Regions from separate parts of the Salmonella sp. HY31 genome, predicted to be linked through region 1. Evidence: predicted binding sites of a transcription regulator. Region 1 holds the regulator's gene; each other region holds the start of a gene.
What was found. The regulator CRP, encoded in region 1, controls carbon source genes, mostly activating them, when cyclic AMP is high. The targets are predictions, from matches to a motif close to ATGTGANNNNNNTCACAT.
Positions count from the first base shown of each region.

Region 1 (7,282 bases):
CGTTTGTCCAGATAACATTATTAACCTCCTGATTCAGCAATCAGTTTGATTGGCTTAACACTGAAAAGAGTCTGAGCTTTGGTGAGAAAATCATCAATTAAGCGCAGGTAAAAATCATTAGCCTGAGAGTAATAATTGAAGTAACAATTTGTGATGACGATCACGCCAGACAGCAGCATGCCGAACGACGCGGTGTTATTGGTATAGGTTTGAAGGGGGCCAATGGCTGGGAACGGACGTAGTTCGCAGGCTGGCCGGGATGGGAAGCCTGCGTTATATGATTTATCGGCAGAGGTTGCCGTGATTTATTTTCGTCAGCGCGTCGTTCACGCCAAATAATTTAAACGTCACCTCATCAACACCAAGATTTTTCAGACGTGCAGTGTGTTTTTTAATATAAGCCTGCGCCGTTTCTTCGGATTCAAACAGATAAATGCCGCCAGCTTGCTGGTTTTTCTCGCTTTCTGTCCAGATTTTCCAGATAAAGCCCGGCTCCTCATTGATGGACTCCGCCAGTCCGTTCAGTTGCTGAGTCATCTCCTCGCCAAAAGGGCCGCTAAAGTTAAAGTGGATCTGTAAAAGTGTCTTCGACATGCCTTCTCCTTGAGTCACATAACCATCGTACTGCCACACTACCACGATTAATTCGGCTGATGCAGGGGTTCACACTATTTCTGCAGGGTATTGCGCGCGCAGTGAATACCGCCCCCCCCCCTGGCGAAATGAGGCGCAATTCTTATTTCGCCGGGTGATTTATTGAACGTAAAATCACATATTGATTAATCTGTGAACCTTATGCGCGGTATAGTATTGTTTCCAATTATCAATTGTTCTGGTGCTATGGTTGAGATCACGTCTACAGAAATGACCCCGCCTGTCAATGACTCGCATGAATTTATTCCCATGCGCGGCATTCGTAATCGCCATTTACAGACTATGCTGCCGCGTTTAATCCGCCGCAAAGTGAAGTTCAACGCCTACTGGCAGCGGCTGGAATTACCGGACGGCGATTTTGTCGATCTGGCATGGAGCGAAAAGCCGCAACAGGCAAAGCATAAACCGCGGCTGGTGGTCTTTCACGGCCTGGAAGGCAGCCTGAACAGCCCCTATGCCCACGGACTGATTGAGGCGGCGCAAAAGCGCGGATGGCTGGGCGTAGTGATGCACTTTCGCGGCTGTAGCGGTGAGCCAAACCGTCTGAATCGAATTTACCACTCCGGCGAAACGGAGGATGGCGCCTGGTTTTTACGCTGGCTACAGCGGGAGTTCGGCACCGTTCCGACAGCCGCCGTGGGCTATTCGCTCGGCGGTAATATGCTGGCGTGCCTGCTGGCGAAAGAAGGCCGCAATATCCCCATCGAGGCGGCGGTGATTGTTTCTGCGCCCTTTGTTCTCGAAGCCTGTAGCTACCACATGGATAAAGGGTTTTCCCGCGTCTATCAGCGTTATTTGCTCAATCTGTTAAAAGCGAATGCGTCACGCAAGCTGGCGGCGTATCCCGGGTCGCTGCCGGTGAATCTGGGGCAACTCAAATCAATGCGCCGTATCCGCGAGTTTGACGACCTGATCACCGCGAAAATTCATGGCTTTGCCGACGCCATCGACTACTATCGTCAGTGTAGCGCCATGCCGTTGCTTAACCAGATTGCTAAACCGACGCTGATTATTCATGCCAAAGACGATCCGTTTATGGATCATCATGTGATCCCTAAAGCGGAAGATCTGCCCCCACACGTGGAGTATCAGTTAACTGAGCATGGCGGACACGTAGGATTTATCGGCGGTACGCCGCTGCGCCCTGAAATGTGGCTGGAACGCCGAATTCCTGACTGGCTGACAACGTATCTGGAGGCGTCATCATGATCATTCCCTGGCAGGGGCTCTCCCCCGACACGCTGGACAACCTGCTCGAAAGCTTTGTGTTGCGCGAAGGCACCGATTATGGTGAACATGAACGTTCGCTTGAACAAAAAGTCGCGGACGTAAAACGTCAACTGCAATCCGGCGAGGCCGTTCTGGTATGGTCTGAATTACATGAAACGGTCAATATTATGCCGAAAAAACAGTTTCGCGAATAAAACGCCTTTGACGGCAATACATTATTATTAAAGCTTAATCATGGAGTTGCCATGTCAGCCAAACATCCGGTGATAGCAGTAACAGGGTCAAGTGGCGCGGGGACCACCACCACCAGCCTCGCGTTTCGTAAAATTTTCGCGCAGTTAAATCTGCACGCCGCCGAGGTGGAAGGCGACAGTTTTCATCGTTATACCCGCCCGGAAATGGACATGGCGATCCGCAAAGCGCGCGACGCCGGGCGGCATATCAGCTATTTCGGGCCTGAAGCCAATGACTTCAGCCTGCTGGAACACACTTTCATTGAGTACGGGCAGACGGGTAAAGGCCAGTCACGTAAATATCTGCATACCTATGATGAAGCCGTACCGTGGAATCAGGTTCCCGGCACGTTTACACCCTGGCAGCCGCTTCCCGAGCCGACCGATGTGCTGTTTTATGAAGGACTGCACGGCGGCGTCGTCACGCCGCAACATGATGTCGCGCGTCATGTTGATCTGTTGGTTGGCGTGGTGCCTATCGTCAACCTCGAATGGATTCAGAAACTGATTCGTGACACCGGCGAACGTGGACACTCCCGTGAAGCAGTGATGGATTCCGTGGTGCGCTCCATGGACGACTACATCAATTACATTACGCCGCAGTTCTCCCGTACCCATATTAACTTCCAGCGCGTGCCGACCGTCGACACCTCCAATCCGTTCGCCGCAAAGGGCATTCCGTCGCTGGATGAGAGTTTTGTGGTGATCCATTTCCGCAACCTGGAAGGGATCGATTTTCCCTGGCTACTGGCGATGCTCCAGGGCTCGTTCATTTCTCACATTAATACATTAGTGGTGCCGGGCGGCAAAATGGGACTGGCGATGGAGCTGATTATGTTGCCGTTGGTACAGCGATTAATGGAAGGCAAAAAAATCGAATAACCGCGTTGAAACGCCCGATGGCGCTACGCTTATCGGGCCTACGGGATAAAAACTGGTAGGTCCGATAAGGCGAAGCCGCCATCAGATAATGATAATCACGCCGCAATCACTTCATACGAATGGGTAATATGGACCGCTTTTTCCAGCATTAGCGCCACCGAGCAATATTTTTCCGCAGAGAGATCAACAGCGCGCGCGACGGCAGCCTCTTTCAGATCGCTGCCGGTAACCATAAAATGCAAATTAATGTGCGTAAACAGGCGCGGCGCGTCTTCCCGGCGCTCGGATGTCAGCTTCACTTCGCAGTTGGTGACATTCTGACGCCCCTTTTGTAGGATCGATACCACATCAATAGCGCTACATCCGCCAGCCGCCATTAATACCATCTCCATCGGACTCGGCGCTTTGTCACCGGAGTTGCCATCCATTAAAATCTGGTGGCCGGAGGAAGACTCTCCGAGGAACGTGAGTCCTTCAACCCACTTTACACGCGCTTGCATATTTCGTAACTCCAATGTTTCAATTTTCCTGAAAGATTACGCGCATACAACAAAACTCGCAATGGAAGGCGACTTGGGTCATGCTGAAGCGAGACACCAGGAGACACACGGCGAAAGCTATGCTAAAACAGACAAGATGCTACAGTAATACATTGACGTACTGCATGTATGCAGAGGACATCACATTACAGGCTACAGTCTATTTTCGTAGCCCTCTTCCCAGGTAGCGGGAAGCATATTTTTGCAACCCCAGAGACAGTGCCGTTTTCTGGCTCTGGAGACAGCTTATAACAGAGGATAACCGCGCATGGTGCTTGGCAAACCGCAAACAGACCCGACTCTTGAATGGTTCTTGTCTCATTGCCACATTCATAAGTACCCGTCAAAGAGCACGCTGATTCACCAGGGTGAAAAAGCAGAAACGCTGTACTACATCGTTAAAGGCTCCGTGGCAGTGCTGATCAAAGATGAGGAAGGGAAAGAAATGATTCTTTCTTATCTGAATCAGGGTGATTTTATTGGTGAATTGGGCCTGTTTGAAGAAGGCCAGGAACGCAGCGCCTGGGTACGTGCGAAAACCGCATGTGAGGTCGCTGAAATTTCCTACAAAAAATTTCGCCAATTAATCCAGGTAAACCCGGATATTCTGATGCGCCTCTCTTCCCAGATGGCTCGTCGCTTACAAGTCACGTCTGAAAAAGTAGGTAACCTCGCCTTCCTCGACGTCACCGGGCGTATCGCTCAGACGCTGCTGAATCTGGCGAAACAGCCCGATGCCATGACGCACCCGGATGGGATGCAGATCAAAATCACCCGTCAGGAAATTGGCCAGATCGTCGGCTGCTCCCGCGAAACCGTTGGTCGTATTTTGAAGATGCTGGAAGATCAAAACCTGATCTCCGCGCATGGCAAGACCATCGTCGTCTACGGCACCCGTTAATCCCGTCAGAATGGCGCGTTTTATCATGCGCCATTTTTGTTTGCATCGATGTGGCGAAGACTGATTTATCACCCAGAGATTAATTACGCACTACGGCAAACGCTGGTGCTGTGCCTGCCTGTGGCTGTCGGTTTATTGATAGGCCAGCTACACCTGGGATTACTTTTCTCTCTCGTTCCCGCCTGCTGCAACATTGCAGGTCTGGATACACCGCACAAACGCTTTTTTAAACGCCTGATCATCGGCGCGTCGCTGTTCGCCGGATGCAGTCTGGCAACGCAACTCCTGCTGGCGGAATCCGTCCCCCTGCCGTTGATCCTGACCGGGCTCACGCTGGTGCTTGGCGTGACGGCGGAAATTAGCCCACTTCATGCGCGGCTACTGCCAGCGTCGCTGATTGCCGCCATATTTACCCTGAGCCTTGCGGGATACATGCCCGTCTGGGAGCCGCTGCTTATTTATGCGCTGGGCACCCTATGGTACGGCGTGTTTAACTGGTTTTGGTTCTGGCTATGGCGCGAACAGCCGCTGCGCGAGTCATTGAGTTTGTTATATCGTGAACTGGCCGATTACTGCGAAGCGAAATACAGCCTGCTCACCCAACATATCGATCCGGAAAAAGCGCTGCCTCCCCTGCTGATACGCCAGCAAAAAGCGGTCGATCTCATTACCCAGTGTTACCAACAGATGCATATGCTTTCGGCGCACAACAATAATGATTACAAGCGCCTACTGCGGGCTTTTCAGGAAGCGATGGATTTGCAGGAACACATCTCCGTCAGCCTGCATCAGCCGGAAGAGGTACAGAAACTGGTAGAACGCAGCCATGCGGAAGAGGTAATTCGCTGGAATGCGCAAACGGTCGCCGCTCGCCTGCGCGTGCTGGCGGATGACATCCTTTATCATCGTCTGCCGACGCGCTTCTCTATGGAAAAACAGATTGGCGCGCTGGAGAAGATTGCCAATCAACATCCTGAAAACCCGGTAGGCCAGTTCTGCTATTGGCACTTCAGCCGAATCGCCCGCGTGCTGCGTACTCAGCGACCGCTTTACGCCCGCGACCTGATGGCCGATAAACAGCGTCGCCTGCCACTACTCCCGGCGCTGAAAAATTATGTGTCGCTTAAATCGCCGGCGCTACGCAACGCCGGACGCATTAGCGTAATGATGAGTATCGCCAGTCTGATGGGCAGCGCGTTGCACCTGCCCAAACCGTACTGGATCCTCATGACGGTGCTGTTTGTCACCCAAAACGGCTATGGCGCGACGCGCGTACGTATTCTGCACCGTTCGGTCGGAACGCTGGTCGGCCTGGTGATTGCCGGCGTCACGCTGCACTTACATATTCCCGAAAGCATTACGCTGGCGGTCATGCTGGTACTAACGCTGGCAAGTTATCTGATTATTCGTAAAAACTACGGCTGGGCGACGGTCGGCTTTACGGTGACGGCGGTATACACCATCCAGTTACTGACGTTAAACGGAGAGCAGTTTATTGTGCCGAGGCTGATCGATACGCTTATTGGCTGTTTAATTGCCTTTGGCGGCATGGTTTGGCTGTGGCCGCAATGGCAAAGCGGGCTATTACGTAAAAACGCCCATGATGCGCTGGAAGCCGATCAAGAAGCTATCCGACTGATCCTCAGTAACGATCCGCAGGCCACCCCGCTCGCTTATCAAAGAATGCGGGTCAACCAGGCGCATAACACGCTATTCAACTCGTTAAATCAGGCAATGCAGGAACCCGGATTCAATACCCACTATCTGTCGGATATGAAACTGTGGGTCACGCACAGCCAGTTTATTGTCGAGCATATCAACGCCATGACGACGCTGGCGCGGGAACACACCATGCTGACGCCGGATCTGGCGCAGCGCTATCTGGAATCTTGCGAGATTGCGATTCAGCGCTGCCAGCAGCGCCTGGAGTACGACAGGCCAGGCGGTTCCGGCGACGTCAACATTCTGGAGTCGCCGGACATGCCGTCACATGGCTTATTGAGCACTCTGGAACAACATTTACAGCGCATCATCGGCCATCTGAACACCATGCACACCATTTCGTCGATGGCCTGGCGTCAGCGTCCGCATCACGGTATCTGGCTGAGTAAGCGGCTACGGGATACAAAAGGTTAGATCGACTGCCGGATGCGCTACGCTTATCCGGCAATCCGCCATCAGGCAACCACTTTCCCTATCGCCTGCGCAAAGCGCTGCATTCCTTCATTGATATCCGCCTCTTCCACCACCAGCGACGGGGCAAAACGCATCACGTCTGGTCCGGCATTGAGCACCATCACCCCGGCCTCTGCGCCTGCGTACAGAAAATCGCGCGCCCGACCTTTATACTTCGGCTTCAGTTCCGCGCCAATCAGCAGCCCCATGCCGCGAATATCGCTGAAAATGTCAAATTGTTCGTCAATCGCCTGCAAATGTTGCACAAACTGTTGCCGCTTAGTGTGAATGCCTTCTAGTACCTCTGGCGTATTAATGATATCGAATGCCGCGCCAGCCACCGCACAGGCCAGCGGATTGCCGCCATAGGTTGAACCGTGCGAACCGACATGGAAGGCCGAGGCAATCTCCTGCGTGGTCAGCATGGCGCTCACCGGAAAACCGCCGCCTAACGCTTTGGCGCTGGTGAGGATATCCGGCGTGACGCCGTAGTGCATATAGGCAAACAGGTCTCCGGTGCGCCCCATCCCGCACTGCACTTCATCAAACACCAGCAACGCCTGATGCTTGTCACACAGGTCGCGTAACCCTTTGAGGAATTCCGGTGTAGCCGCCTGCACGCCGCCTTCACCCTGAATCGGCTCGACCACCACCGCGCAGGTGTGGTC
Region 1 is NZ_CP170479.1:377,576-384,857, reverse strand. It holds gene mdcA (malonate decarboxylase subunit alpha) at 1-18, opposite strand, end outside; gene ACE15A_RS01720 (monooxygenase) at 283-594, opposite strand; gene ACE15A_RS01715 (hydrolase) at 796-1,863, shown strand; gene ACE15A_RS01710 (YheU family protein) at 1,860-2,078, shown strand; gene ACE15A_RS01705 (phosphoribulokinase) at 2,130-2,999, shown strand; gene ACE15A_RS01700 (OsmC family protein) at 3,095-3,499, opposite strand; gene crp (cAMP-activated global transcriptional regulator CRP) at 3,807-4,439, shown strand; gene ACE15A_RS01690 (YccS/YhfK family putative transporter) at 4,488-6,575, shown strand; gene ACE15A_RS01685 (aspartate aminotransferase family protein) at 6,617-7,282, opposite strand, start outside.

Region 2 (7,282 bases), 1.8 Mb from region 1:
AAATGGATTACGCGGGATACCTTGTTCCATCTCTAACTGAACCAGCGAATTGAACGGCGAGCCGGAAGGATCTTTTCCGACGCGCTGCCAGATCTCCTCTTCTGGATAATGACGCATCGCCACCACCAGACTGAGCACTTTCGAAATAGACTGAATAGAGAAGCGTTCGTGCGCATCGCCCGCCTGATAATGCTGCCCGTCCACGGTACAAATCGCTATTCCCAGCTTTGAACCCTCGACGGACGCTAATGCCGGAATATAGTCAGCGACTTTGCCCTGGCCAATAAGGGGGCGAACGCGCTGTAAAATCGTCTCTAAAATTGCATTATCCATGGCCCTGGCCACAACATGCTCCTTGCTCGCAGGTCTGAAAAGGCCTGCGAGTATAGCAGAGGGCACGACGCGACGTCAGGACGATTAGACACGGTTCTTCCAAACGGTCTGCACATTGCAAAATTCGTGTAAACCAAAGTGCGAAAGCTCGCGACCGAAGCCGCTTTTCTTCACCCCGCCGAATGCCACACGCGCATCGCTGGCGCTGTACCCATTAATGAATACCCCACCGCACTCAAGACGCACCGCCATCTCCGCGGCCAGCGTATCGTTGGCGGTAAAGATCGTCGCCGACAGGCCAAACTCACTGTCATTCGCCAGCGCGAGGGCGTGCGCCGCATCTTTTGCAACGGTAATGGCGGCAACAGGCCCAAAAAGCTCCTGACGAAATGCAGTCATGTCAGGCGTGACATCAGCCAGAACGGTCGCAGCATAATAGTTGCCTTCCCCGGCGATTTTCTCGCCGCCCAACAGTAGCCGTGCGCCTTCGGCGACAGAAGCCTGCACCTGTTGATGGAGTTCATCACGCAGATCAAAGCGCGCCATCGGTCCCAGGTCATTCTCTTCAACCAGAGGATCACCTATCTTTAATGCCGCGGCAGCCGCCACAAATCGCTCGGTAAACGCCTGTGCAATGCCCTCTTCGACAATAAAACGTTTGGCGGCGGCGCAGACTTGTCCGGTGTTTTGATAGCGTCCTGCAACCGCAGCGTTTACCGCCAGCTCAAGATCGGCATCATTAAGCACAATAAACGGATCCGCCCCACCCAGTTCCAGTACGCATTTTTTCAGCGCCGCCCCAGCCTGAGCGCCAATCGCCGCGCCGGCGCGCACGCTGCCTGTCACCGTCACCGCCGCGATTCGCGGATCGTTAATCATCTGACTCACGCCCTCATTATTAGCGTTCACCCATCCATAGACGCCAGCGGGAGTACCGGCTTCCGTCAAGATTCGGTCTATCATCTGCGCGCAACCAGTGACATTGGGTGCATGTTTTAACAAGTAGCTATTCCCCGCCAGCAGTATCGGCACTGCCCCGCGTAACACCTGCCATAAAGGAAAATTCCACGGCATTATCGCCAGAATGACGCCCAGCGGACGGTATTCAATCACCGCCTGCTGATTTTCTACCAGTGTAGGCTCAGGATTCAGCATTGCCGGACCATGTTCCGCATACCAGTCGCATAACGCGGCGGATTTCATCACTTCCGCACGCGCCTGTTTTATGGGTTTACCCATTTCACGCGTAATACATTGCGCCATCTCTTCTGCATGAGCGCGAAGCGCCTGACCAATATCGCGTAATGTTTGCGCCCGTTGCGCTACCGACGTCATTTTCCACTTTTTGCAACCATTCGCCGCCAGATTCAGCGCATATTCAATCTCTTGCGCGTTAGCCCAGGGCCTTGTCGCCAGCGTCTGCCCGGTCGCAGGATTCATGGATAGCGCCTGTGTTGCAGTCATCATGGTCATGTTCCTTTCTCTCGTTATCAGGGAAGTCATACCATCATGACGCCCTTTACCCTTTCCGAGAAATGAATAATATTAACCAGAACATTCACGAATTGAGAAAACCATGGACCTGACGCAACTGGAAATGTTTAACGCTGTCGCTCTAACGGGTAGCATTACGCAGGCGGCGGCAAAAGTGCACCGCGTTCCGTCTAACCTGACCACGCGTATCCGCCAGCTTGAAGCCGACCTTGGCGTCTCTCTGTTTATTCGCGAAAACCAGCGTCTCAGGCTGTCGCCAGCCGGACATAACTTTTTACGTTACAGCCAGCAGATCCTGGCGCTGGTCGATGAAGCCCGCATGGTGGTCGCCGGAAAGGAACCGCAAGGACTGTTTTCACTCGGCGCGTTAGAAAGTACTGCCGCCGTACGTATCCCCGCGCTGCTGGCGGGCTATAACCAGCGTTACCCTAAAATTCAGTTCGCGTTAACGACAGGTCCTTCCGGCGCCATGCTGGATGGCGTGCTCGAAGGAAAGCTGAACGCCGCCTTTATTGATGGCCCGCTAATGCATCCGGGGCTGGAAGGTATGCCGGTTTACCAGGAAGAGATGATGATCGTCGCGCCGCACGGCCATCCCGTCGTTTCGCGCGCAAGCGAGGTGAATGGTTGTAACATATATGCTTTTCGCGCCAACTGTTCTTACCGGCGGCATTTCGAAAGCTGGTTTCATGCCGATGGCGCGACCCCCGGTACGATTCACGAAATGGAGTCATATCATGGAATGTTGGCGTGCGTAATCGCCGGCGCAGGTATTGCGCTGATGCCAGCAAGTATGCTCAACAGTATGCCAGGACATCATCAAGTGGAAGCCTGGCCGTTGGCGGAGAAGTGGCGCTGGCTTACCACCTGGCTAATTTGGCGGCGCGGGGCGATGACGCGCCAGCTTGAGGCCTTTATAGAGCTACTTAACGCCCAACTGGCGAGCGTCGACTGAAGACGAAACGGCCTGCGAAGTAAATGAGACGCAGGTCACAAAATGATTGTCTTTTCGCCAGTAAACGTTTTAAGATCGCGGCCTCACCTTCTCGCAACTAACCCGAAATATTTTTATGACTATCAATCCAGTTTCCCGCAAGGTCGCGTGGCTACGGGTAGTTACGCTTGCTATCGCCGCTTTTATTTTCAATACCACGGAATTTGTGCCGGTTGGTTTGCTGTCAGACATTGCCGAAAGCTTTCATATGCAAACCGCGCAGGTCGGCATCATGCTAACCATTTACGCCTGGGTAGTTGCCGTCATGTCGCTACCTTTTATGCTTCTTACCAGTCAAATGGAGCGCCGTAAGCTACTCATTTGTCTGTTTGTTCTGTTTATTGCCAGCCATGTGCTCTCCTTCCTGGCGTGGAGCTTTACCGTGCTGGTCATTAGCCGTATCGGCATCGCTTTCGCCCACGCTATTTTCTGGTCGATAACCGCGTCTTTGGCGATCCGCCTGGCCCCTGCCGGGAAACGCGCGCAGGCATTAAGTCTGATAGCGACCGGAACCGCGTTGGCCATGGTGCTTGGGCTGCCGATAGGTCGCGTTGTTGGTCAGTATTTTGGCTGGCGCACCACCTTTTTTGCCATCGGCATGGGCGCATTAATTACGCTGCTATGTCTGATTAAGCTTCTACCGAAATTGCCGAGCGAACATTCCGGCTCACTAAAAAGTTTACCTTTGCTATTCCGACGCCCGGCGCTGATGAGCCTCTATGTACTGACCGTCGTTGTGGTGACTGCGCATTACACGGCTTATAGCTATATTGAACCGTTCGTTCAGAATGTCGCCGGGCTCAGTGCGAATTTTGCTACCGTCCTGTTACTGATCCTGGGCGGCGCCGGAATCATCGGCAGCCTCGTGTTTGGTAAACTGGGTAATCGCCATGCCTCGTCGCTCGTCAGTATCGCTATTGCCCTGCTGGTTGTCTGTCTGCTTCTGTTGCTGCCTGCGGCGGATAGCGAAGCGCATCTGGCCATACTGAGCATTTTCTGGGGAATCGCGATTATGGTGATAGGGCTCGGTATGCAGGTGAAAGTACTGGCGCTGGCCCCGGACGCGACCGATGTCGCAATGGCGCTATTTTCAGGCATCTTTAATATCGGTATTGGCGCTGGCGCGCTGGTAGGAAATCAGGTGAGTTTGCACTGGTCAATGTCGGCCATCGGCTATATTGGCGCCATACCCGCCTGTGCCGCGCTGGTATGGGCTGTGCTCATATTCCGTAAATGGCCAGTGATGCTGGAAGAACAATCGCATTAAGACATTCGTCTGCCGGGAACGCCTTTCCGGCAGACAAAAATGCGCCTTAGTGGTACGTTTTAATAATTTCTACCACGCCGTTGATAATAAATTGTACGCCCATACACACCAGCAGGAATCCCATTAAGCGGGAAATCGCTTCAATCCCCCCTTTACCCACCAGCCGCATGATAGCGCCGGAACTGCGTAAACATCCCCACAGGATCACCGCCACGGCAAGAAAAATAATCGGCGGCGCGACCGTAATGACCCAGTCGGGAAACTCGCCGCCATGACGCACTGTGGAAGCGGAACTGATGATCATTGCAATAGTCCCCGGTCCTGCGGTGCTTGGCATAGCCAGTGGAACAAACGCAATATTGGCCGTCGGTTCGTCCGCCAGCTCCTCCGATTTGCTTTTCGCTTCCGGCGACTCATGCGCCTTCTGCTGCGGGAAAAGCATTCTGAAGCCGATAAACGCTACGATTAACCCACCGGCGATCCGTAGCCCTGGAATCGAAATACCGAAGGTGTTCATGACTAACTGCCCGGCATAGTACGCCACCATCATAATGGCGAAGACATAAACCGAAGCCATGTATGACTGTCGGTTGCGTTCCGCACTATTCATATTGCCCGCAAGGCCAAGAAACAGCGCCACGGTGGTTAGCGGATTGGCTAAAGGGAGCAGTACGACCAGTCCCAATCCAATCGCTTTAAACAAATCCATCATAATACTATCTCTTACCCATCAGCGTTTCATGAACCGGAAGTATAAAGTGAAACTGCCCCGGCGCGCCATTTTGCCAGTGCGTAAGTCAATATCCTCCGTAACCTATAACCTGTAATTATCAATTAGTTACAGGTTATCACAACACATTACCTTGTACGCCTTTTAGCAAATCGTGGCATCGGTTAATTCATTCAGTTGACTTATACTTGCCTGAGAAATAGTATCTGACGAAATTAATTACTTGCCGGGGCAACCATTTTGAAAAGCACCAGTGATCTGTTCAATGAAATCATTCCGCTGGGTCGCTTGATCTACATGGTAAATCAGAAAAAAGATCGCCTGTTAAATGACTACTTATCCCCGCTGGATATCACCGCATCACAGTTTAAAGTGCTTTGCTCGATACGCTGCGCGGGATGTGTTACCCCGGTTGAACTTAAAAAAGTGCTGTCTGTCGATCTCGGCGCATTGACGCGGATGCTCGACCGCCTGCTGTGCAAAGGCTGGATCGAAAGACTGCCGAATCCTAATGACAAACGCGGCGTACTGGTGAAGCTAACGCCGGACGGCGCGGCAATTTGTGAGCAATGTCATCAACGACCAGGGCAAGACCTGCATCAGGAATTAACAAAAAACTTAACGGCGGACGAAGTGGCAACGCTTGAGTATTTGCTCAAGAAAATTCTGCCGTAGACAAAAAAGAGGTATGACGATGTCCAGACGCAACACTGACGCTATTACTATTCATAGCATTTTGGACTGGATCGAGGATAACCTGGAATCGCCGCTCTCACTGGAAAAAGTGTCTGAGCGTTCAGGGTACTCCAAATGGCACCTGCAACGGATGTTTAAAAAAGAGACCGGTCATTCATTAGGTCAATACATCCGCAGCCGTAAAATGACGGAAATTGCGCAAAAATTAAAAGAGAGCAACGAGCCCATCCTCTATCTGGCGGAACGCTATGGCTTTGAGTCACAGCAAACATTGACCAGGACGTTCAAAAACTATTTTGACGTGCCGCCACACAAATACCGGATTACCAATATGCATGGCGAATCACGGTATATGCTGCCGCTGAACCATGGCAACTGCTAGTTTGTTTATGCGCCACGCGAAGGGCACCATGAAAATACTGTTTCCCGTCCTGCCGGGTCTGTTACTTATCGCCTCCGGATATGGCATCGCAGAACAAACACTGTTACCTGTGGCACAAAATAGCTGTGATGTGATGCTTCTGCCCTCCGTGGGCGTTCCGCCAAATGACCTTCACCCCGTGAGCGTGAACAGCGATAAGTCAGATGAATTAGGCGTGCCCTATTATAACGACCAACGCCTTTAACCTATTTGCCCCGTTTAACGGGGCATTTTTTGAGTACCTTCTGGCTATGACGAGTCCGCCGTTATCGCTTCGCGGCGTGGTCTGAAGCCAGTGAGATTAGCATTTATCTTCAATCTTATAATAAAGACCTGCCAGATTATTGACCTGAAATTTCTTGTAGATACTGCGCCGATAGTGGCAAATCGTCTTTTCGCTTAGATCAAGATGCCGCGATATCTCTTTGTTTTTTTTGCCTGTCATAATAAAAGGCAGTACGTTCACCTCTTTTTTCGATAGATTCACCTGTTTTTCAAGGCAATAAAGATTGCTGTTTTTAGTAATCACTCTATTATGTTTAGCCTCTCCATAATTCGCGAGGAATCCGCTAATTTTCTTCAGCGCATCCTTACAATCCACGCTAAAATCGGATAACGCATTAATAAGAATGTTATCAATAGTACTCTCATAGCAAGTATCTCGCGTAATGAGAATAATATAGCTATCAGGGTGATGGGTTTTAAATTCAAACAGCGAGCTTAGCAAATGTATATCTGCCTGACCATAATCAACAATAATCGCTTTCACCCTTTGCAGGGTTTGCTTATTTACACATCCAATGTGCTTAGCATAGACGACCTCAGTAAATGAACAGTACTCCCTCCGGATATCATCAACGATATAACCAAATCCTTTTTTAAAGTATTCACATGTGGTGATGACAATAATCACTATTCCTTACCTTTATCATGGTTTATTTCATAATTCTGACGCATAAATTAAATTCAGAGCAATTCAGAAAAACGCTGCAATGATAAGAAAGTTCTTATCACATTTGTCTCATTTTGTGCGAAAGCGCACAATTTAGAATTTAATTAAAAATATATCCCTATAATAACAAGTCATTAGCCAGTGAATAAGACTTTTCTTAACTCGCAATATGATGCCAATACCTCATCCCCTGACGCACGCAGTACGGCGCACACGAAATCCAAACACATTGATATAGAGTCCAGCCATAATCAGTACTGCGCCTGCAAGTTGCATTGCGGTCAACGTTTCTCCGAGTAATACCGCGGCGCTCGCCAGCCCGACTACCGGCACCAGCAATGATAACGGCGCCACGCGCCAGGTCTCATAGCGTCCCAGTAACGCGCCCCAGATGC
Region 2 is NZ_CP170479.1:2,214,594-2,221,875, reverse strand. It holds gene glsB (glutaminase B) at 1-345, opposite strand, end outside; gene sad (succinate-semialdehyde dehydrogenase) at 418-1,806, opposite strand; gene ACE15A_RS10510 (LysR family transcriptional regulator) at 1,910-2,782, shown strand; gene ACE15A_RS10505 (sugar transporter) at 2,898-4,088, shown strand; gene ACE15A_RS10500 (MarC family NAAT transporter) at 4,135-4,800, opposite strand; gene marR (multiple antibiotic resistance transcriptional regulator MarR) at 5,059-5,493, shown strand; gene marA (MDR efflux pump AcrAB transcriptional activator MarA) at 5,513-5,896, shown strand; gene marB (multiple antibiotic resistance protein MarB) at 5,925-6,140, shown strand; gene ACE15A_RS10480 (LuxR family transcriptional regulator) at 6,237-6,848, opposite strand; gene eamA (O-acetylserine/cysteine exporter) at 7,071-7,282, opposite strand, start outside.
Region 2: the regulator CRP is predicted to act here: its motif matches at 2,806-2,823, upstream of ACE15A_RS10505 (sugar transporter).

Region 3 (7,282 bases), 350 kb from region 1:
CGCCAGTGGCGATGCCGGTAACGGCTTCATCAAACGTCATTTCCGCACGCGCGATATCGCGTCCGGCGCTGTCCCACACCACGCGGGCGCTGACGCCGTTAAACGTGTTCAACGTGTCGATAAAGGGCGCCATTTTTTCTACCATCTCCGCGCCGCTCTCTTTTTGCGCCCGCAGGTACAATTCAATGGCGCAGGTCAGGCCAACAATTCCCTCTTTGCCGACCTTCATCGCCCGGCCAATGCCCGCTGACTGACGTTTTACCCACTCAACATACTGCGTTTTACCAATCACCAGTCCGCTGGTCGGCCCTTCAATCGCTTTCGCGCCGCTGTAAATCACCAGACTCGCCCCGGAACGGTAGTAGCATTGCAAATCTTCCTCCGCCGCAGCATCCACAATAAGCGGCAGATGGTGTTTACGCGCCACAACGACTGCCTGTTCCACACTAAGCATACTTTTCTGTACGCAGTGGTGAGATTTGATATAGAGAATAGCCGCCGTGCGCGGCGTGATGGCCGCCGCCAACTGCGCGGCGGAACATTCGTTGGCGTAACCAGCTTCCACCAGTTTGCCGCCGCCCAGCGCCACCATCGTTCCCACCGGCGCGCCAAAGTTGACGTTGTGGCCCTTTGGCAGGACGATTTCGTTATTTTCAATCGGTGTAACGTGCAGGTTTTCCAGCAGCCAGTCGCTGTCCTGAACCAGTACCGCGGCAACCGACTGGGCAATGCCCGCACTAGCGCAGGAGACTACCGTTGCCCCTTCCACCTCCAGCAATTTCGCAATGTACTCGCCGGTTTTATTCACCAGATCTTTCATCTCGAAATACTGACTCATTCCGGCCATCGCCGCCTCTATCACTTCCGGGCGCGGCGTGGAGACGCCAAGCGCCGTCATACGTCCGGAGGCGTTAATCACCTGTTTTAATCGATACTTCTCAAAAATCGAAGGCATATTCCGCGCTCCCTTGTTCAGTCATATAGCCCTTGCCTGCGCGTATCGCGGCAAGCGGCGTCAGCAATTCCTCAGCCTGTAAGCTGTCGTTTTCCGTGTCTACCAGCACGGTGGGCTGGCGTTTAAGCGTAAAGAGGGTCAGGTCGGCATCCAGGCCGGGCTGAAGACGACCTTTGGTTTTCAGATTCAGGCTATCGGCGGCATTGGCCGTCACGCACGCAATGACCTGCGGCAGCGACATGCCGATGGCGAGGAATTTCGACATCACATTAGCCAGCGAATGCACCGGGCCGTTGATGCGGTTACGGCAGTAGATATCGGAACTGATGGTATGCGGTAAAATCCCCAGGCTAATGGCGCGTTTTGCCACCGCAAAGCTCAGGCTGGCGGTGCCATGTCCGACGTCCAGACGCACACCGCGCGCCAGCGCCCGTGTCACCGAGGCACGCAGCTCGCCGTCAGGCCGAAGAATACGGTTCGGCTTACCGTTGTAACAGTGGGTAATGATATCGCCCGCCGTCAGACGCTCCGCTATTTCGTCCAGATCCGGCGGGTTATTGCCAATATGTACCATCAGCGGCAGGTTGCCGTTTTCTTGCTGCATGGCTTTAGCGCGTTCCAGCGGCGTGATGCCGTTAACGCCTACCACGCTGCTGCTCATCCGCGCCTTGAGGCCGACGATAAAATCCGGGTGGCGTTTTACCGCCAGCGTTACCGCTCCGGCATCAATGTTGTTCATGTCCGCCAGTTCATTCTGAGCTATCAGCCCGACGCGGGAAATATTCAATAGCGCATAAACGTCGGTGGTCGCCTGACGGGTCAGGGCATAGAAATCATCAATGTCGTCTGCGCCGGTGCTGCCTGCATCAATCACCGTCGTCACCCCCGTCGCGATGCCGATACTATCCGGCTCATCGAAATAAATCGGCGATTTTGGGTAACAGTGGACGTGCGAATCAATCCAACCTGCGCTGACAAAACAGTTGCCGCGTAGATCGAGGGTTTTTACCGCCGGCGCGGAAATGTCGCCCAGCGCGGCAATTTTGCCGTTTTGTAGGGCGATATCGCAGACCGTATCGTCGACCAGCCGCGCACGGCGCAGGAGTAAATCAAACATAACGTTCTCCTGAAGAGGCGGGCGCCGGAGCGCCCGTAGGGATTAAAGGGCCACCGGGAACAGCCAACCTAAAATCATCGCGCCTAAAATCGCGCCGCCGGTAATCGGTTTCTGCCAGATATAAAACAGCAGCGCGCCCACCAGCGAACCCAGGCCAATCGGAATAGACGCCGTCATGGCGCTGAGGATAATCAGCGGTCCCAGAAAACGGCCTGAAGCGTTACCGGCCCCCATCATGACGTCCGCCCCGTACGTGGAGTCGCTCTGATTGATGGTGAACTTACGCGCCAGAATAATGATGTAGCCAATCGCCAGGCCAATCACCAGACCGGTTATCAGCGAGGCGATAAAGTTCGCCACCGGGAAGACAAAGCCAGCCCCCAGCAGTAACGCCGGAACCCCTAAGCCCACGCCGGTCTGAATTGCCCCGCCGATATCCAGAATCCCGACCAGCGAACCTTCGATAATGCGGGCAAATAAAAAGCTGGCGCCGAAAGCGGCGACCGCACCATAGACGCCGGTATCCATCCCCGCTTTCAGCATCGCCACAAAAGCGACTTCGTTAAATGCGCCGATACCGTACAGATAGTACATATGCGTCCCGGCGAAAACGCCGGATGAGAGCAGGCCAACAAAGATCGGGAACGACCAGTCGGCATACCAAAAACCTTTATTCTCTTCCATTGTGGCCTCCGTTATTTGCCGCTGAGCGAGTTGTGGATCAGTTCAAGCCAGTTCGGGACCGTCATGTTGAAAGACTCGATCATTTTCATGTCGAAGCCGCGGAAGAAGCCGCTCAATACAAACAGCAACACGATGGCAACCATCATCACTCTGGTGACATGGTTCCAGCCGCTCTCTTCTACGCCTTTACCGATCAATATACCCAGCACCAGCCCCGGTACGGCGTTCCCCATGATGAGCTGCGCCGCGCCGCCGAAAACGGTGGCCCAGAAGCCCGATTTTTTACCAGCGTCGATCGCTGCTAACCAGAAGATCACAGGCATGACGATGTTGACCAGCAGGTTTGCCGCTGGCACCAGCACCTTAACCGCCGTTACCTGTAGCGCTTCTGGTACGGATGAGGCGGTCAGGTTAAGGAACGTCACGACAATCATGCCGATGACGGCGCAGGCAATCGCCATTTTCTTCGGATCGTGCAGCGTCTCGCCGACGTTACGGTTTTTGATCATTAGCGCCGCCGCGCCCCAGTTCGGGATGATGCGGTGATCGACATCCTGGGTGAACGATCCGGCCGCTACGGACGACGCCCAGGCGTTAAAGAAGAAACCTAACCCAAAGGAGAAGTGAGATGCCGGGTCGCCTTCACAAGAGTTGAGTTCGCCCAGCGTACGGAACGCGCCCATCCCCTGCGTGGTTGGCGCGTGAAACATGCGTGCAGCCCCAGCGCCCACTCCTACGCCGACCAACGCGCCGATAATGAGCGATTTAATTAGTATTATCAGGAACATAACTATGCCTTTTTAACAAAAATCAGCGTTTCGCGACAAAATCCACCCTGTCGAGATTGATGGCGGTCACGTTGACGGTCACATCCAGCTCCACGCTGTAAGTGCGTCGTTCCCGGCGCAAAAAGAAAAACAGAAAGGCCTCTTTACGCACCGACTCATGCGCCTGAACAATCCGCACATCCTGTGGCTCAATACGCAGTAAGATATACGGCGACTTTCTCATCACCGTCGATTGAACATGGTTCAGCGCATCGGCAAAGGCGCGTGCTTTGGCGTCGCCCTTGCCTTTTACTCTCACCGTGGTGGTGAATTGCTCTTTCATCATCAGGCGCCGTATTTCTTTTGCCACGCCTGCACCAGGCGCTCACCGAGCTCTTCTTTATCCATAAAGCCGAAACCCAACACGTTGCAGCCCTCATTGATAGCGGTGACGCCTTCATCCACTGACCGCATCCCATATTTGGCTTTGTAGCCATGCTTGTTTTGCGCGGTGATAGCGCCCGCGCCGCCGCTGCCGCAAAATGAAATGCCGAAGGTGGCGTTTTCCGCTTTCATCACATCGCCCAGCTTCATGTCTGCCGCGACGCCCGGTACAACAACCGCACGTCCGCCCGCTTTTTCCACGCCTGCCGCCACTTTCTGGCCTTTACCCAGGCGATCGCCAATCACGACGGTAATCTGTTCCATTTTTTGCTCCTTAGAGGTTGTCTTTCGCGACTTCAAAATGTACCGATAATAGCCAGGCTTCTTCGTCAGGAAGGTTGCCAAACGCCGCTACGATTTCGCGGGCGAGCGCCATTGATTCGGCTGAGATTTCATCAAACAAGCTGGCATCGACCTCCGGTAAAGGCTCGCCGGTAATTGACCGGTGCGCCATGGCGCGAACGTGCGAGGTCAGCATTTGCGTCTGTACCGCATTGGGGACAATGTGATGCCGCCCCAGCAGGCCATCCACCTGTGTTAACACCTGTTCAGCCAGTTCGTTAATTCGCTCCCCGGCGTTGTGTTTTACTGCTCCGTTATCCACGCGTCTCACCCCGTTAATGGCAATGAGATAAAACTAGCGACAAGGGTTAAAAGTTTGTAGCGAGTCATTTTCCACCTCGAAGTGGAAAGGTGAGTGGGGAGGGTGATCTGCTGCACAGAAAAGGCGGCCTTGATGAGTTAGCGCCGGGAAAGTGTGAGGCGTATCGTGGCGTAAAGAGAAAATGGCGCGGCAGAAATCAACAACGGCGTGGTCGTATAAAGTGAGAAAGTGTGATGAGTATTACATTTTTCCGGATGGCGACCTACGGATAAAGCAAAGCCGCCATCCCACAAAAATTAACGATACTTCTTGTGATATGTATTGCGGGTGTTTTTTAGCGCTTCCGCCGCGGCTTTCGCTTCTTTGACGTTACCTTCGTTCGCCAGCTTCAGCGCGCCATCAATTTGGCCGACCAGAATGTCAAAACCGTGACGAAAATCCTTCATTTCCGGGCTATCCGGCGCTTTATCCTCCAGCTTCGGCGGAGTAGCTTTTTGAGCATCCAGCGCGGCCGCGCGCATTTTGGTTAACGCCGCTTTCAGTTCAGGGGCGTTATCCGTTTTCTCAACGACTTTCAGGTTATCATTGAGAATATCCATATTATCTTCAAGATCGGCAGCAAAAGCAGCCGAACCGAACACCAGAGATGACACAGCAAGAGCAGCTAACAGGCTTTTACGCATTGTTCACTTCCTTTTTATTATTAACGATAAGCTGAATACCCTAAATAATTCGAGTTGCAGGCAGCCGGTAAGCACGTGCCCCCGGTCACTTACATAAGTAAGTGGCCGGGGTAAACGGACGCAGCCAGCACACCCGCAGCTTGAAGTATGACGGGTATTATTGTCCGGCGATTTTCATCTCCGGTAACAGTACCGAACCACACTGTATATTACTACGCGTTTCAATATCGTCGCCGACGGTGACAATATTTCGCCACATCTCTTTTAAGTTGCCGGCAATGGTGATTTCACTCACCGGGTACTGGATTTCACCATTTTCAACCCAGAATCCGGCAGCGCCACGGGAGTAGTCGCCGGTAATACCGCTGACACCCTGGCCCATCAGTTCTGTCACCACCAGGCCGGTGCCCATCTCTTTAAGCAACTGCTCAAAGTTCAACCCCTGCCCGGCGATACGCCAGTTATGGATGCCGCCCGCATGACCAGTACTTTTCAGCCCCAGTTTGCGGGCAGAATAGTTGGTCAGTAACCATTGAGTCAGCACGCCATCCTTCACAATGTCACGGCGCTCCGTGCGCACGCCTTCGCCGTCGAACGGTGAAGACGCCAGCCCTTTTAGCAGATGCGGGTGTTCTTCGATGGTTAACCATTCCGGCAGAATTTGTTTGCCCAGCGAGTCAAGCAGAAAAGTGGATTTACGGTATACCGCGCCGCCGGCAATCGCCCCGACCAGGTGGCCAAATAACCCTGTCGCCACTTCATTGGCGAAAATCACCGGCGCTTTCATGGTGGAAAGCTTGCGCGGCGACAGACGGGATAACGTACGGCGCGCGCACTCGGCCCCGACCCATTCCGGCGCTTGCAGATCCGCCATCGCCCGACCAATGGTATAAGCGTAATCACGCTCCATATCGCCATTTTCTTCAGCAATGACACAGCTTGAGAGCGAATGGCGCGTGGAGCAATATCCTTGCAACATACCGTGGCTGTTGCCGAACACTTTAATGCCGTAATGGCTGTTAAAGCTACCGCCTTCGGTATTGGTAATGCGTTTATCCACCTTTAGAGAAGCCTGCTCCGCACGCGCGGCTAGTTCAATGGCTTCGTCTGGCGTAACCTCTGCCGGGTGGAACAAGTCCAGATCCGGCGCGTCAAACGCCAGCAGCTCTCTGTCCGCCACGCCTGCGCACGGGTCCGGCGACGTGTAACGAGCGATATCCAGCGCGGCCTGCACGGTGCGGGCAATCGCCTGCGGGCTTAAATCCGTCGAGGAAGCGCTGCCTTTGCGGTTCTGGTGATAAACGGTGATCCCCAGCGCGCCGTCGCTATTAAATTCGACATTCTCTACTTCACCATAACGGGTACTGACGCTAATGCCGGTGGTCTTGCTGACGGCCACTTCCGCCCCATCCGATTTGCCTGAGGCTAACTCCAGCGCTGTCGAAACTGCTTCTTCCAGAATCTTACGCTGCGCTTCAACTTGTGAGATTACTTTCATTGCAAATGCCATAATGTAGAGAGAGTTTCTCTGAAGTCTAACAGAGAACCGTTTTTCAGTGCGCATCTTAACTGGTAACATTAGCCTCTTTTTTTAAGGAGCCTGACATGACAAAGCAGCCCGAAGACTGGCTCGACGACGTTCCCGGTGATGACATCGAAGACGAAGACGATGAAATTATCTGGGTCAGTAAAAGTGAAATTAAACGCGATGCCGAGGAATTAAAACGCCTGGGCGCGGAACTGGTGGATCTGGGGAAAAACGCGCTGGATAAGATCCCGCTGGACGCCGATCTGCGCGACGCCATTGAACTGGCCCAGCGTATCAAAATGGAAGGACGTCGCCGCCAGTTGCAGCTTATCGGAAAGATGCTGCGCCAGCGCGACGTTGAACCTATTCGCCAGGCGCTGGACAAGCTAAAGAATCGCCATAATCAGCAGGTGGTGCTGTTTCACAAGCTTGAGCATCTGCGCGATCGTCTGATCGTCGAAGGCGATGACGCAGTAGCCGAAGTACTGATCCTGTGGCCT
Region 3 is NZ_CP170479.1:728,147-735,428, reverse strand. It holds gene ACE15A_RS03430 (DgaE family pyridoxal phosphate-dependent ammonia lyase) at 1-955, opposite strand, end outside; gene ACE15A_RS03425 (amidohydrolase/deacetylase family metallohydrolase) at 939-2,072, opposite strand; gene ACE15A_RS03420 (DUF4310 family protein) at 2,115-2,756, opposite strand; gene ACE15A_RS03415 (DUF4311 domain-containing protein) at 2,768-3,544, opposite strand; gene ACE15A_RS03410 (DUF4312 family protein) at 3,567-3,869, opposite strand; gene ACE15A_RS03405 (SFCGS family glycine-rich protein) at 3,869-4,231, opposite strand; gene ACE15A_RS03400 (glycine dehydrogenase) at 4,242-4,580, opposite strand; gene cybC (cytochrome b562) at 4,868-5,254, opposite strand; gene pmbA (metalloprotease PmbA) at 5,412-6,764, opposite strand; gene yjgA (ribosome biogenesis factor YjgA) at 6,860-7,282, shown strand, end outside.
Region 3: the regulator CRP is predicted to act here: its motif matches at 4,800-4,817, upstream of ACE15A_RS03400 (glycine dehydrogenase).

Region 4 (7,282 bases), 2.1 Mb from region 1:
AAAGCCAGTATGGTTCTGCGCCTCGATCAGGATGGCAGACCTTATAACGAAGGCGAACAGGTGGTTATTGGTGGGAATGAACGCTACGTTTCGGTTTGTCGTAAGCATTATAAGGACGCGCTGGAGGAGGGCTCACTGACGGCGATTCAGGAGCGCCATCGGTACATGTGATACCAGGACAGCGTTAGGCTAATAAAATGCCCTGTAGCGCTTTGGGCGTTATTATTCAGGCATACTGGTGGCAGGGGAGTGGCGTGAACACGTAGGTCTGATAAAGCGCAGCGCCATCAGGCATCTGATAAACAGGTAAAACAAAAAAACGGCCTCAATTGAGGCCGTTATAGTCATGCTAAAGCGGATAACGAATTAAGCGGATTTTTTCGCTTTCTTCTCTGCTTTCGGTGAGGCAACGACATCTTTCTTCGCTGTAACTTCACCTTCGGTGAAATCACGACCGTAGTAGGTGTCCAGCAGAATCTGTTTCAGTTCGGAGATCAGCGGATAACGCGGGTTCGCGCCGGTGCACTGGTCATCGAAGGCATCTTCAGACAGTTTGTCCACATTTGCCAGGAAATCAGCTTCCTGAACGCCTGCTTCACGAATGGATTTAGGAATGCCCAGTTCAGCTTTAATATTTTCCAGCCATGCCAGCAGTTTTTCAATCTTAGCGGCAGTACGGTCGCCCGGCGCGCTCAGACCCAGATGGTCAGCGATTTCCGCATAACGACGGCGTGCCTGCGGACGATCGTATTGGCTGAAAGCGGTCTGCTTAGTCGGGTTGTCATTCGCGTTGTAGCGGATAACATTACAAATCAGCAGCGCGTTCGCCAGACCGTGGGGAATGTGGAACTGAGAACCCAGCTTGTGCGCCATTGAGTGACATACACCCAGGAAGGCGTTCGCAAACGCGATACCGGCGATAGTGGCTGCACTGTGTACACGCTCACGAGCTACCGGGTTCTTAGAACCTTCATGGTAGGATGCCGGCAGGTTTTCTTTCAGCAGTTTCAGTGCTTGCAGAGCCTGACCGTCAGAGAATTCAGATGCCAGTACAGAAACGTAGGCTTCCAGGGCGTGAGTTACGGCATCCAGACCACCAAATGCGCACAGAGACTTCGGCATTTCCATGACCAGGTTGGCGTCGACAATCGCCATATCCGGGGTCAGCGCGTAGTCTGCCAACGGATATTTCTGACCGGTGGCGTCGTCGGTGACAACGGCGAACGGCGTCACTTCAGAACCAGTACCGGAGGTGGTGGTGACGGCGATCATTTTCGCTTTCACGCCCATTTTCGGGAACTTATAGATACGTTTACGGATGTCCATAAAGCGCAGCGCCAGCTCTTCGAAATGGGTTTCTGGATGTTCGTACATTACCCACATGATTTTCGCCGCGTCCATCGGGGAACCGCCGCCCAGCGCGATGATCACGTCTGGTTTGAAGGAGTTAGCCAGCTCAGCGCCTTTGCGAACAACAGAAAGGGTCGGGTCAGCTTCAACTTCGAAGAATACTTCGGTTTCAACGCCAGCCGCTTTCAGAACAGATGTGATCTGGTCAGCGTAGCCGTTGTTGAACAGGAAGCGGTCAGTCACGATGAGCGCACGTTTGTGGCCATCGGTAATCACTTCATCCAGCGCGATGGGCAGAGAGCCGCGGCGGAAGTAGATAGATTTCGGAAGTTTGTGCCACAACATGTTTTCAGCTCGCTTAGCAACGGTTTTCTTGTTGATCAGGTGTTTCGGACCAACGTTTTCAGAGATGGAGTTACCACCCCAGGAACCACAACCCAGAGTCAGGGAAGGTGCGAGTTTAAAGTTGTACAGGTCGCCGATACCACCCTGAGAAGCCGGGGTGTTAATCAGAATACGCGCGGTTTTCATCTTCTGACCGAAGTAGTTAACGCGATCCTGCTGGTTGTCCTGGTCGGTGTACAGGCAAGAGGTGTGACCGATACCGCCCATAGCGACCAGTTTTTCTGCTTTTTCTACCGCTTCTTCGAAATCTTTCGCACGGTACATCGCCAGAGTCGGAGACAGTTTTTCGTGTGCGAACGGTTCACTTTCGTCAACAACCGTGACTTCACCGATCAGAATCTTGGTGGTCTCTGGTACGGAGAAGCCTGCCAGTTCAGCGATTTTGTAGGCTGGCTGACCCACGATAGCGGCGTTCAGCGCGCCATTTTTCAGGATAACATTCTGAACCGCTTTCAGCTCTTGACCCTGCAGCATATAGCCGCCGTGGCTGGCGAAACGTTCGCGAACGGCGTCATAGACGGAGTCAACAACGACCACAGACTGTTCAGAAGCACAGATTACGCCGTTATCGAAGGTTTTGGACATCAGAACAGACGCAACAGCGCGTTTGATATCAGCGGTTTCATCAATAACAACCGGGGTATTGCCTGCGCCTACGCCGATAGCAGGTTTACCGGAGCTGTATGCTGCTTTAACCATACCCGGACCGCCAGTGGCGAGGATCAGGTTAATGTCCGGGTGGTGCATCAGCGCATTAGACAGTTCTACGGAAGGTTGATCGATCCAGCCAATCAGATCTTTTGGCGCACCGGCAGCGATAGCAGCTTGCAGAACAATGTCTGCCGCTTTGTTGGTCGCTTCTTTTGCACGCGGATGCGGGGAAAAAATGATGGCGTTACGGGTCTTCAGGCTAATCAGAGATTTGAAGATAGCGGTAGAGGTCGGGTTAGTGGTTGGAACGATACCGCAAATAATGCCGATAGGTTCTGCGATGGTGATGGTCCCGAAGGTGTCGTCTTCAGACAGCACGCCGCAGGTTTTTTCATCTTTATAGGCGTTGTAAATATATTCAGAAGCGAAGTGGTTTTTAATCACTTTATCTTCGATGATACCCATACCCGATTCGGCAACGGCCATTTTGGCCAGCGGAATTCGGGCATCAGCGGCTGCCAGAGCGGCGGCGCGGAAGATTTTGTCGACCTGTTCTTGAGTGAAACTGGCATATTCACGCTGGGCTTTTTTTACACGCTCTACGAGTGCGTTAAGTTCAGCGACATTAGTAACAGCCATAATGCTCTCCTGATAATGTTAAACTTTTTTAGTAAATCATCTGCGCGATACGTGAGTATAGACAGATCGACGATACTTTGTATAAATACCTGAAATTCAGGTGGTTACTTAACGTCCGTTTCGCTCTGATTTACTAAAAGAGCTTCTGCGTCAGTATCGTTTAACGCTAACGCATTACGTCCAGGTGGCGTTAGCAAGATTACTCACTTCTGAGTAGTGATTGTGTGATCTAAATCAAGTTTACGCAAAGCTGACACCTTTCAGCAGGCCATTTCAACGTTTTACGTTAAGTGTTAATAAAATGTTGTCATGAAGAGTGGGGGGATTAGCATAACTAGTACATATTAATAACAGCGAAGAATGGATGAAATTAGGTGTAGATAAGAGGTGAACTATGCGAATAAAAGGCGTATCTTCTGCGCGTTTTGATCATTAACGAACATTGACTTCATCCGGCTAACGCTTCGGAGCTAACCGTGATTCAAACGCTTTTTGATTTTCCTGTTTACTTTAAGTTTTTTATCGGGCTCTTTGCGCTGGTTAACCCGGTGGGGATTATTCCCGTTTTCATCAGCATGACCAGCTACCAGACGGCCACGGCGCGTAATAAAACTAACCTCACCGCGAATCTGTCGGTGGCGATTATCTTGTGGAGTTCCTTATTCCTCGGAGATGGCATCCTGCAGCTATTTGGCATTTCTATTGATTCGTTCAGAATTGCGGGCGGTATCCTGGTTGTCACCATTGCGATGTCGATGATCAGCGGTAAGCTGGGGGAAGATAAACAAAACAAGCAAGAAAAATCAGAGACGGCCATACGCGAGAGCATTGGCGTTGTGCCGTTAGCGCTACCGTTAATGGCGGGGCCTGGGGCGATTAGCTCCACTATCGTCTGGGGGACGCGTTATCACAGCATCGCGCATTTGCTTGGTTTTTCAGTTGCCATTGCGCTTTTTGCGCTTTGCTGCTGGGGCGTGTTCCGTATGGCGCCGTGGCTGGTCCGTTTGCTGGGGCAAACCGGTATCAACGTTATTACCCGAATCATGGGGTTGTTGTTAATGGCGCTCGGCATCGAATTTATTGTCACAGGAATAAAAGGCATTTTCCCCGGCTTGCTCAATTAAACTCCCTCATTGATTTACAGGCGGCGCCCTAAGGGGCTGCCTTGTGACATTCCCACGTAACACTTCTTACTTTGATACGCATTCAGCATTTAAATGATAAAGAATATTAATATAGCCTAATGCTATTTATTTTTATTAATCAAATCATTATGAACATTACTCAGTCCGTGAGAAGCGGTGCGTCTGTTATTTTATTCACATCATACTCTGGGGCTTGATGAAGGATTATTGAAATGTTATTAGTTGTTTCAGCGCCATCCTAGATTAATGTGCTAAATAATGAGCATTTGTTAAATTTGTGTGTTTTTTTGAGGCGAGCATATCACTACAGAGTGATAAAGAGAGGTTTTTCTACCAACTCATTGATTAAAAATAATAAATTAAAATTTTTTAACATTTTTTAGCCGTTTTTCGGGGCAGAGAATTTTCCATAAAAGAGAATTGGTTAACAAATTTGTAAAATGAATTGGCGGTTCAGAAACGCATTTGATACTTTCCGGCCAAACATTTTGCAGAAGATTTTACATTGTTGATAACTATTTTCATTTAGATGGTTGTCAGGAATAACGTGCGACGTGGGCAGGTACGTCGTATACCGAATCGACGAAAGGCGATCGAACGAATCGTCAGAATAAATAAAGTCGGTGATAGCAAAAGCAGTGACAGACCTGGCAGTACACCACCAGTGCTGTACAGGAACCCTGACGGGATTAAACAGGCTGGTAAAAACCAGTAATTATAATGAGTGGAGTACAAACACAATGTCTAACATCACGAAAAAAAGTTTGATTGCAGCGGGAATACTCACTGCGCTCATCGCCGCCAGCGCCGCGACTGCGGCAGACGTGCCCGCCGGCGTTCAGTTAGCCGACAAGCAAACGTTGGTACGTAATAATGGCTCGGAAGTGCAGTCTCTCGACCCGCATAAAATTGAAGGCGTGCCGGAATCGAACGTCAACCGTGACCTCTTCGAAGGCTTATTAATTAGCGATGTAGAGGGACATCCTTCACCGGGCGTTGCGGAAAAATGGGAAAATAAGGATTTTAAAGTCTGGACATTCCATCTGCGTAAAAATGCGAAATGGTCAGACGGTACGCCCGTCACCGCCCATGATTTTGTTTATAGCTGGCAACGCCTGGCCGATCCTAATACGGCATCGCCGTACGCCAGCTATCTGCAATACGGTCATATTGCTAATATTGATGATATTATCGCCGGTAAAAAACCCGCCACCGATCTGGGGGTAAAAGCGCTTGATGATCACACCTTTGAAGTGACCTTAAGTGAGCCGGTGCCTTATTTCTACAAATTGTTGGTTCACCCTTCAGTGTCTCCTGTACCAAAATCAGCGGTCGAAAAATTTGGGGATAAATGGACGCAACCAGCCAATATTGTCACCAACGGTGCCTATAAGTTAAAAAACTGGGTAGTGAACGAACGTATCGTACTGGAACGTAACCCGCAATACTGGGATAACGACAAAACTGTCATCAATCAGGTGACTTATTTGCCTATCTCTTCGGAAGTGACGGATGTGAACCGCTATCGCAGCGGCGAGATCGACATGACTTATAACAACATGCCGATCGAGTTATTCCAGAAACTGAAAAAAGAGATCCCGAATGAAGTCCGTGTAGACCCTTATTTGTGTACCTATTATTACGAAATTAATAACCAAAAAGCGCCGTTTAACGATGTCCGCGTGCGTACCGCGCTGAAACTGGCGTTAGATCGCGATATTATTGTTAATAAGGTTAAAAATCAGGGCGATTTACCCGCTTATAGCTACACGCCGCCGTATACCGATGGCGCGAAACTGGTAGAGCCTGAGTGGTTCAAATGGTCCCAGGAAAAACGTAACGAAGAAGCGAAGAAATTGTTGGCTGAAGCCGGCCTTACGGCAGATAAGCCCTTAACATTCGACCTGCTGTATAATACCTCCGATCTGCATAAAAAACTGGCGATTGCCGTGGCGTCTATCTGGAAGAAAAATCTGGGCGCCAATGTGAAGCTGGAGAATCAGGAATGGAAAACCTTCCTGGACACCCGGCATCAGGGCACGTTTGATGTTGCGAGAGCCGGGTGGTGCGCAGATTATAATGAACCGACCTCATTCCTCAACACCATGTTATCCGACAGTTCAAACAATACTGCGCATTACAAGAGCCCTGCGTTTGACAAGCTGATTGCCGACACGCTGAAGGTGACGGACGACGCGACGCGCAGTGAACTGTACGCTAAAGCGGAGCAGCAGTTAGATAAAGACTCCGCCATTGTGCCGGTGTATTACTACGTTAACGCGCGCCTGGTGAAACCCTGGGTGGGCGGGTATACCGGTAAAGACCCGCTGGATAATATCTATGTGAAAAATTTATATATTATCAAACATTAATGGCAAGACATGGGACAACAGTGGTTGTCCCATAGTGTCTTTTTTCATCGCACTATAACTTTCCCTGGCGGACCTGTTTGTCACGCCCGGGAAGTAAAGGCACACGCCAGAAGGTACGGGCAATGTTGAAATTTATTTTACGCCGCTGTCTGGAAGCGATTCCGACGCTATTTATTCTTATTACCATCTCTTTCTTTATGATGCGCCTCGCGCCGGGCAGTCCTTTTACCGGCGAGCGCGCATTGCCACCGGAAGTACTGGCCAATATTGAAGCAAAATATCATCTGAACGATCCCATCATGACGCAGTACTTCAGCTATTTGAAACAGTTGGCGCATGGCGATTTTGGACCCTCATTTAAATACAAAGATTACACGGTCAACGATCTGGTTGCCGCCAGTTTCCCCGTTTCGGCGAAACTTGGCGCCGCCGCTTTTTTGCTGGCGGTCATTATTGGCGTCAGCGCTGGCGTGATTGCCGCGCTAAAGCAAAATACGCGATGGGATTATACGGTCATGGGATTTGCCATGACCGGCGTCGTTATCCCCAGTTTTGTGGTGGCGCCGTTACTGGTGATGGTCTTTGCGATAACCTTGCAATGGCTGCCTGGCGGCGGCTGGAACGGCGGGGCGTTAAAATTTATGATCCTGCCTATGGTCGCGCTTTCACTGGCCTATATTGCCAGCATCGCTCGTATTACGCGCGGCTCAATGATTGAAG
Region 4 is NZ_CP170479.1:2,493,582-2,500,863, reverse strand. It holds gene tdk (thymidine kinase) at 1-171, shown strand, start outside; gene adhE (bifunctional acetaldehyde-CoA/alcohol dehydrogenase) at 367-3,045, opposite strand; gene ychE (NAAT family transporter YchE) at 3,522-4,169, shown strand; gene oppA (oligopeptide ABC transporter substrate-binding protein OppA) at 4,931-6,562, shown strand; gene oppB (oligopeptide ABC transporter permease OppB) at 6,685-7,282, shown strand, end outside.
Region 4: the regulator CRP is predicted to act here: its motif matches at 3,268-3,285, upstream of adhE (bifunctional acetaldehyde-CoA/alcohol dehydrogenase).